DNA from 4 places in the Ruegeria sp. CDSB117 genome. Region 4 is predicted to be linked to each of the others. Evidence: riboswitches for the same ligand, from Rfam matches in the RefSeq annotation. Region 4 holds a riboswitch; each other region holds the start of a gene.
What was found. Region 4 has a riboswitch for cobalamin ahead of AC2FJC_RS08015 (DUF1636 family protein). Riboswitches for the same ligand answer to the same signal wherever they lie in the genome.
Positions count from the first base shown of each region.

Region 1: another riboswitch for cobalamin. It lies ahead of AC2FJC_RS12150 (DUF1636 family protein); the one in region 4 lies ahead of AC2FJC_RS08015 (DUF1636 family protein).
Region 2: another riboswitch for cobalamin. It lies ahead of AC2FJC_RS22800 (metal ABC transporter ATP-binding protein); the one in region 4 lies ahead of AC2FJC_RS08015 (DUF1636 family protein).
Region 3: another riboswitch for cobalamin. It lies ahead of AC2FJC_RS10280 (hypothetical protein); the one in region 4 lies ahead of AC2FJC_RS08015 (DUF1636 family protein).

Region 1 covers NZ_JBXWOS010000009.1:104,625-106,821, reverse strand. Annotated here, with positions in the region: gene cobW (cobalamin biosynthesis protein CobW) at 1-530, opposite strand, end outside; gene AC2FJC_RS12150 (DUF1636 family protein) at 527-916, opposite strand; cobalamin riboswitch at 1,000-1,209, opposite strand; gene AC2FJC_RS12145 (hypothetical protein) at 1,903-2,197, shown strand, end outside.
Region 2 covers NZ_JBXWOS010000041.1:2,499-4,695, reverse strand. Annotated here, with positions in the region: gene AC2FJC_RS22805 (metal ABC transporter permease) at 1-455, opposite strand, end outside; gene AC2FJC_RS22800 (metal ABC transporter ATP-binding protein) at 448-1,206, opposite strand; cobalamin riboswitch at 1,436-1,646, opposite strand; gene AC2FJC_RS22795 (acyltransferase family protein) at 1,937-2,197, shown strand, end outside.
Region 3 covers NZ_JBXWOS010000007.1:146,453-148,649, reverse strand. Annotated here, with positions in the region: gene AC2FJC_RS10285 (alpha/beta hydrolase family protein) at 1-686, opposite strand, end outside; cobalamin riboswitch at 831-1,050, shown strand; gene AC2FJC_RS10280 (hypothetical protein) at 1,135-1,542, shown strand; gene AC2FJC_RS10275 (protein-tyrosine phosphatase family protein) at 1,550-2,047, opposite strand.
Region 4 covers NZ_JBXWOS010000005.1:114,666-116,862, reverse strand. Annotated here, with positions in the region: gene AC2FJC_RS08025 (ABC transporter substrate-binding protein) at 1-104, opposite strand, end outside; gene AC2FJC_RS08020 (ABC transporter ATP-binding protein) at 115-900, opposite strand; gene AC2FJC_RS08015 (DUF1636 family protein) at 897-1,253, opposite strand; cobalamin riboswitch at 1,355-1,560, opposite strand; gene AC2FJC_RS08010 (bifunctional enoyl-CoA hydratase/phosphate acetyltransferase) at 1,754-2,197, shown strand, end outside.

The DNA.
Region 1 (2,197 bases), on a different contig from region 4:
CAGGAGATCTGATCCTCGAACACCTCAAACAGGGGCGTTTCGTGGTCGATCGAGTCGTCAGCTAGGCGCTGGGCGTCCACGGCTTCGACATTTGGTGCGAAACGCCCAGCGGCGACGGCCTCGGCGTCCGCCAGAGCGATCACACCATCAACGGTGATTTTCGAGCGGATATCGGGCCAATCAAACGCCTTGAGCAGCGGTTTGGGCAGGGCGAGACCGGACGTTTCGATCAGGATGTGATCAGGACGCGGCTCCAGCGCCATCAAGGCTTCGATGGTCGGGATGAAATCATCGGCCACAGTGCAACAGATGCATCCGTTAGCCAATTCCATGATGTTTTCCGCCGGGCAATCCGGGATGGCGCAGGATTTCAGGATATCGCCATCCACACCCACATCGCCGAACTCATTGACGACCACAGCCAGACGCTTGCCCTGCGGGTTCTGCATCAGGTGCTTGACCAGCGTAGTTTTGCCCGAGCCCAGAAAGCCGGTGATCACAGTGACGGGGAGTTTTTCGAGATTGCTCATTTCAGGGCTCCAATCGGGGGAATGCGGGCCGCACAGTTTTTGCGGAAATGTTCGGGGCGCTCACGCCATTTCACCAGACCGTCTTCAGCGGCCAGATATTTGGTGACGCCTTCGACGATGGTCTCGACGTGGTCGGTCTCGTCGAGGTTTTCATAAATAAAGGTCCATCGGGACGAGCCACCACGCAAAACGATCGAACATCCCTGATCACAGTTCGACAGGCATTCCACCGGCTTCAGGTCCACGCCGTCAGGCAAGCCCGCCTGTTCAAGCGCTTTGTGCAGCAAAGTGCCGGGTCGCTGGGCGTCATCTTCGATGGGCAACCCACGGCGGCATGTCGTGCAGACCAGCAATTCAACTGGTGCGGTCTCGGTCACGTCTCTCATCCCCCTAATCCTTTGTACGGGGGACGGGGTTTCATGCGGGCCACGTGTGCGACATGGACCCGACACCGGAACACCCCGCCCGGTTTCAACTTCGGGTGCTGGCAGGTCTCCCGGCTTGCGGATGTCAGAGCGTTTGCCCTGTCGGATGTCCCGCCTTCCCGGCCTATTGGGCCAGTGGCTTTGGGCACCCTCTCCGGTCACGGTCGCGGGGGCGGCTGTGCTTGGCGATGACATCGCTGGCACATTCCCTTTTCATCCATCCGAGGATGGACACCAACGCATGCGACATGCGGCACGGGCAGGGGGCTTGTCAAGCACGACCAGGGTTTGAAAACCGGTTACGTCAGAAAAGCGACCAGCCGAAGTCAGTCAGCGGCATCCGATGCGATCCGATCACGAAGCCAGGCGCAAAACAGCCCCGCAGCCGCGGATGATTGAGCGCTTCCGTGCTTGGCAATCAGGTAGTGCGGTTGTGCAAACGGAATCGCTGGACCGGCAATCGCAACAGGCGCGACTTGGGCAATCGCGTTCTGTGCGAACCTTTGGGCAATATTAAGGAAGCGGGCAAAGGCGCGACAAAGACAAAGCACATCCCTCTACCACTGACGCATTGTGCGTCGCGCCGTTTGTTAGCGGGAAAAGATTTGGCACGTGTGGCATTACTTTCAAACCGCTTCGACATTTAACCCCGGACATCAACGGCGACGGTTATGCTGTTCCAGAAGCCAGTAGGAACATGATACCCAAGTGTATACGCCCGAATTTGCGAAAGCAGCGCAGAAAGCTAAGTGTTTGAAAAGAAGTGGAGGCGAGTACCGGAATCGAACCGGTGTACACGGATTTGCAATCCATAAAGACAGGCAGCGAAAACAACGGCTTATGGGTGCAAAACACCCCCTGACAAAAAGTGAACAAAAAGCGAAAGTTTCAACGCTCTTTGCGATTCAGAATGCTCACAAAATCGTTTCTAACCTTGGGATAATTTGATGAGTTGGGCGGTTGCAAACGAATGCGCCGAGCGCCGTTTTGGCAGCGCTGCGCGCAAGCAGATCATTATGTTCCTGGCCGACAAGGCGAGCGATGATGGCTCGGGCATCTGGTGCTCCAAGGGGACGATCCAGCGCCACACAGAGCTCAGCGAGAGCACGGTCAAGCGCACCATCATCGACTTCTTGCGCGAGGGCATTCTGATTGAGACAGGGCGGCGGCAGTGCAAGAATGGCTACACCGTCATTTACCGCATCGTTCTGGAGCGCGTGGCCGCGCTCGAAACCACGGCCG
Region 2 (2,197 bases), on a different contig from region 4:
GCCAACAATGTTACCGTCGCCACCCCTCCGACAAGGATCATCGACGCGTCGTCGATCCCAAGGATTGATCCGAACAGGAAGCTTTTTAGTGGGACTGCGGACCCTGCTGCAGACAGAATAAAGATACCCACCGCCAGTGCGATCAGATACAGCGAGGCAAGGCTGGCATCGCTGCGCAGGATCGTCCGGCGTGCGAGAAAGGCGGTCAAAATGGCGACGCCAACACCCGCGATAAGCCCTCCGACCAGCAGTGACATGACTGACAAGCCCGCCGTGACAAAGCCGATGACGATGCCCGGGGTAATCGCGTGGGCCATGGCCTCACCAGCCAGCGATAGGCGACGCAGAACAAGAAATGCCCCCACCGGCGCGACCGAAGCCGACAAAACCGTGGTTGCCACAAAAGCGCGACGCATGAAGGCAAAGCTCCACATTTCGACGATCAGGTCATACATTGGCGTGCTCCGCTGTTGAATGGGTGCCACGGAACATCCAGGACGCCTGACTTTCCGAGAGGTATCCTTGCGCAACCAGCCGGTCTGGTGTCAGAACGTCATTCACCGGTCCATGGGTCGCCTCTTGCCCGCCCAAAAGCAGCGCGTGGCTGCAATAGTCCAGTACCGAGGAAAGATCGTGCACCACCAAAACCACCGCGCGCCCCTCATCGCGCCATCGGCGTATAATCGACAGCAGATGCGCCTCAGTACTTTGGTCGACGGCGGCAAACGGTTCATCCAGCAGGATCAGCGGCGCGTCCTGCATGATAACCCGTGCGAACAGCGCGCGCTGCAGTTGCCCGCCCGATAGCATATGCAGAGGCCGGTCAGCGATATCCAGTACCCCGGCCTCATCCAGCGCGGCGGCCATCCGGTCACGTGCCGCGGCGTCCAGCCCGGTACGATAGCCAAACCCGCGCCAAGCACCCATCGCGGCAAGATCCCTCACACGGATGGGAAATCGGCGGTCGAACTCGGTCATCTGCGCCAGGTACCCGATGTCACCAGGACGGCCCTGCGGCCAAGTCAAACTGCCCGAAAGCGGATCCATCAAGCCCAGCAGCATCTTTACAAATGTGCTCTTGCCCGACCCGTTTGCACCAAGAACGGCCAGGGTTGTCCCGGCCGCGATATCCATGGAGAGGCGGTGAAACAATGTCAGGTCGCGGTAGCCCAACGTCAGATCTCGGATTTGTAAAACGGCCGACATCAAATCACCGCGTAAATCGCGAGCCACAAGATCGCCGACAGCGCCAGAGCCCCCGTGACCAGCACCGGAACACTAAATTCCGTCAAGCACTTACCCCTTTGGGTGTCAGCTTTTTGCAATGACAACGGCAACGCCTCCTGTGTTCGGACAGGGGCAAAGCGAGCGCAAGTTCGTGCACGGTACGGACCGCTTGAAACATTGTCATCTCCCTCTGGGACACCCCGCCCAGGTTCATAAATTTCGGATGGCAGGTCTCCTGACTTGCGGGTCAAAGCTATCCCGATCCTTCCCAGGCTATTGCCCAGTGGACGATCTCGGGTCGCTCGCCGCCTACAGTTGCGGGGGCAGTCACGGAATTGGTCTTTTCACAGAACCGCACCGTATTCCCTTTTATCCCTGACCGCAGAATACAGTCGGGAACCATCACGTGGACCAAATACGAATTGATTTGATTCGACAAGAGCGCGAACCAATCGGTGATGGCAATTTGTACCAGGCTCCAATCAGCCAAAAAAATTCTACGATAAGGGTGCTAGCAATGGCAGTGACTTCGCAGGGCTCACTCAGAAGTTTTCAGCCTGGGTCTTGCAACGACCGGAACGCATAAACCTGCCAATACTTTGTTCGATTGGCTGCGGCGGCTCAAAGTTCCTCGACACACTCTTGACGACAGATGCGCTTCGAAAGCTCACAGGCCCGAGCACAAAATACAAGAGTGGGTTTTGATTAAATGCTGCAACGGAAAGAAATTGATGGCCTTCGCAGCATTGCAGTTTTACCAGTGGTTCTTTTTCATTCCGGCATAAGCCTGTTCAGTGGAGGTTTTTTAGGCGTAGACGTTTTCTTCGTTATCAGCGGATATCTAATAACCTCTATTATCCTTGATGATCTTGGAAAAAATAGCTTCTTTCTTTTGAAGTTCTACGAGCGTCGGGCCCGACGGATCTTGCCAGCCCTGAGTGTCGTCGTACTGGTTTGTATTCCTATCGCT
Region 3 (2,197 bases), on a different contig from region 4:
ATTGTGAACAGATCGACGGGTGTTTCCGACGCAACCCAACGGGCCTCTGGAAGGCTGTTGCCGATATCTGGCACGTAGTTCAGTGCATTGGTGCACCATTTGCGCCACTGCCAGTAGACACGTGCCGGAAGGTCCGAGCCGAACCCAAGCGCCTTGCCCGGCAGGTATCCCAATGCCTTAACCAGCAATGGCGGGTGGGCATACCAAAACATTGTCGCCAGTGCGCGATACGGCCAGGGGTGGTCGGATACCGTCACCAAACCTGAACAGACACAGATCATCCGGTCGATCTGCTCAATATCGGGCTGAATTGGCCCCAGCATTCCACCCACCGAATGGCCAATGCTCCACTGCTGGGCGGCGGGAAATCTGCGCCGCATTTCAGCGCGGGCAGCGGGCATGTCGATCAACGCCCAATCGGCCATCGTGGCCTGCGAATCGCGCAGGCGCCCGCGTAGAGAGTGGCCAAAATCGCGATAGTCATAGGTCAGACAGGCCATACCCTGTTCTTCCACCAACCACCGCGCAAAATGCTGGTAATAGTCGCGCGGTACGCCTGTGGCTGCATGGACTACAACCGCCACATCAGGTGCCGAGGCAGGCATATACAGCCGTGCCGACAGTTCGGCCTCTCCGGCAGAAAACGTGAAATCTTCGGTCAAAACGACCGGAGTGCTGTCCAACATGGTGCCCTCGCAAGCATCTGAACTATTCGGTTCACATATGGCATATCGGCGCTTTTGCGCGACTAGAGTCAACAGATTTTCAAAGTGACCAAGCGTCCACTTGAACGATGGAAAACAGCCCGCTTGACTCAAGCCACCTCCAACCGCTAGCGATGAGGTGATGGTTCTCGTCCTTATATTGGGGCGGGATGAAAAGGGAACTCGGTGCGGTCCAGCCCGGCAATGCCGGGACGGACCAAGGCCGCGACTGCCCCCGCAACTGTAAGCGGTAAGCAATGCCGAAATACCACTGGCCGAAAGGCTGGGAAGGTCGGCAAAGCAATGACCCGCAAGTCAGGAGACCTGCCATCAAAGTAAAAACCGAAACTCGGGCGGGGTGTCCGGGCAGGTCTTCAGTACGCTGAGTTCCCTGTTCCACGTCCCCCGCTCACCGCGCGGAGGGCGCATTATGATCTGGAAGACAACGACCCACGAATTCACCGCCACCCTGTGCCAGAAAACGGGGAAAACCTGCCCCGCATTGGCCCAAATGGCTCGGGCATTGGCCGAGGCGATGGCAACAGCACAACCAATGACGACCAGCGAATTTGAGGTGGACGGCTCCAGCGAACTGACCCATTGCGATGAGGGTTGCACCGCACGGTTTCGCGCCAGCCCGGCCCGGATCAGGGTCTATTGCGGGGCAAACACGGGCGACTCGGCCGACACGTTGGACGAATACGCCGATATGATGTTCAACCCTGACTTTTCCACTCTGCCTGCTGGTGTTTTGGCGGCCTTGCCTTGCGCCATGCTTCAGGCATCGGCCCTTGCACCGCGTCCATCGCATCAGGTTGTTCAACAAGCCACGGCCTGATCCTAGTTCACCGATCGCTCTGGGCCGGTTTCATGGCCCAAGCCATCTGCTCATCCGTTTCCACCGCGCATGGTCGGGCCAAGCGCAGCCGGTTTAGCGCGTGGTTTGGATCTTCACCGCTTTCCACCATGAGCCTCAGCGCGACCATCCCCGACCGCCCACAACCGCCCCGGCAATGCACCAGCACGCGTCCACCGTCGGACAGAACCTGCCGGGCGGCTGCGCTGGCTTGGGGCCAAAGAGTTTCGATTGGCTGGGGCGGCGTGCCAAAATCCTCGACCGGAAGATGCACCCAGGTAGCGGACCTGCTTTGAACGTCTCGACCAAAACCGCCTGCGCCGACCTGCTGCATCTCGGCCTCGGTGGTCATTGAAATCACCAGATCGGGGTTCCAGTCCTGTATCACCCTCAGATCATCCACATACCCACCGCCGCCGCCCGGCAAGGGGGACAGCGCCAAGGTGCCTGAGCCAACAGGCAGCGCGTAGATTGCAAATTTTGCCAAAGCTTATGCTCCTACTGCCACCGGCCCACCCGATTTTGAAAGCCGGTTTATCCCGCTTACAGACGCTGTCCAAACCGAAATTCCACAAAGCCTGCTGTGGACGCGGGCGGTCAGGGTCTCTACGCTGCATTTCTGACACGAATCTGACAG
Region 4 (2,197 bases):
TCAAACACCAGCGGCTCGCCGCAATTGTCGACGGTGATCTCGCGCGCTGTTGCGGCACTTGCAATGCCGCTGATCAGTGCAGCGCACCAGAGAGTTTTGTTCATTTTACTTTTCCTAGTTTGAGGTAGTGGTTCTTCGGATATCCAGTGCCGGGATCATGCGGCCTTCATGCTGAAAGCTAAGAAAATCGACACCAAACGTTTCACGGACCCTTTTGGGTGTCAGCACTTCGTGCACTGGGCCGAAACCGGTCAGGCGCGTGGATTTCATCAACGCGACATGGGTCGCGAATTCCGGGATCATGACCAGATCATGAACGATCATGACCACCGTAATGCCCAGCTCGGCGACCAGCGACAGCATGCGTCCCTTGGCATCCGGATCCAGATGGTTCGTCGGCTCATCCAAAAACAGCAACGACGGGTTCTGCGCCAGCGCCCTTGCAATATGAGCACGCTGGCGTTCCCCGCCGGATAACATGGCCATTCGCTTGTCGGCGAGGGCGAAGAGTCCGGTCAGTTTAAGGATTCGGTCCAATTCCAAGGCGTGCTCAGCGGCAGACCGATCAGCGCGGATGGGGATTTGCCCAAGGGCCACGTAGTCACGCAGAAACAAACGCCCGTCCGGCGATTCCTGCTGACTGACCACGGCGATCATTCGGGCGCGGTCCATTGCCGAAAGCTGCCGAAGGCTGCGCCCCTTTACCAAAACGTCCCCCAGCACAATCTCTTCACCGCCGCACAAAAGATTCAGCAGCGTTGTCTTACCCGCACCGTTTGGGCCGGCAATTGCCAGAGTGGCCCCTTCATTCAGTTCGAAATTGATGTTTTGCAGCAGTACGTCGCCGTTCAGGGCATAATACTCCAGCCCGCGCGCCTCAAGGAAAGCTCCGCAGGTCATGCGCTTGTCTCCACTTTTAGCCGCGGCAGGCGCGCCAGAGTCTTTTCAAGAAGGGCAGGCGGGCGCTGCGTTGCATTGGTCCACCCATCCGCGATGCGATGGTATTGATGTGCAAATTCGGCCAAAGCATCCACGTCCTCAGTCGATTGGATGTCACCGAAAAGGTACTGCGCTTTGTCGAATGCCTGAACCCCGACGGTTGTGGGACGACCGCAACCGGCCATGCAGGAAACGCTTTGGATGTCAAAACTGGATGGAAGCTTGCTTGCAAGCGCAGCGCGCAATGAATCCGCCCGGTCAGAACCCTCGCAGGTCTCGCAAATCAGAAGGAAATGATCAGGACTGATCGACATAGCCCACTCCGCCTGTTGCCAAGCGCGGGCAGAAGGTGCCAATCATGTCATCACGTCTTAGACGTGTCATAAAGCCTCCTTCCAGGACGCCCCGCCCCGGGTTGGTTGAACATCGGATGGTAGGTCTCCTGACTTGCGGGTCGTGGCTTGGCCATCCTTCCCGACCCATTTGGGGTCAGTGGGTATTTGGCGTCGCTCACCGCTTACAGTTGCGGGGGCAGTCACGGACTTGGCGCTTGTTGGCAACCTCACCGTATTCCCTTTTCATCCCGTGGCGAACCATAGGGAACCATCGCGGTGATGCTTGCCCGAGTTCCGAATTTGGGTCAAGCGATAATCCGCGCCGCCCCACGCACAGAGGTCATTTGTCATTTGCCAATGATCTGACTACGCTGCGTTGCAGAAATGTAGCAACAAAGGTGGATATGTTCTGGTTCCGGGGGGCCGCACATCCAATGTTTGAAACAACGAACACGCATTCAAAAACAAAGCCGGACGAGATGAAAATTCAAGAAAACAGAACCTATTCTCAACTGAAGGTAGGCGACAAGGCGCAGGTCACCCGATTGTGCACCGTGGACGACTTGTACGCGTTTGCCTCGGCTTCGGGTGACCACAACCCGCTAAATCTGGCGGCCTATGACGGAGATGGAGATGGACACCCCGAGGCTGTTGCGCCCGCCTTGTGGCCCGCGGGTTTGGTGGCTGCAGTCATTGGAAACATCTTACCGGGGGCCGGTACGCAAACACGTCGGGCGGACCTGAGTTTTCATGCTCCGGTTATGGCGGGCGAAGAACTGACCGCCTTTGTGGCTGTTACCGAAAAGCGTGAAGACGGCGACCTGACCTGTTCCGCCGAAGTGCGCCGGGTCGGGGATAACGCATTGATCCTGAGTGGTACCGTACAGGTCACGCCACCGTCGCGGCATTTGACCTTCGACTCG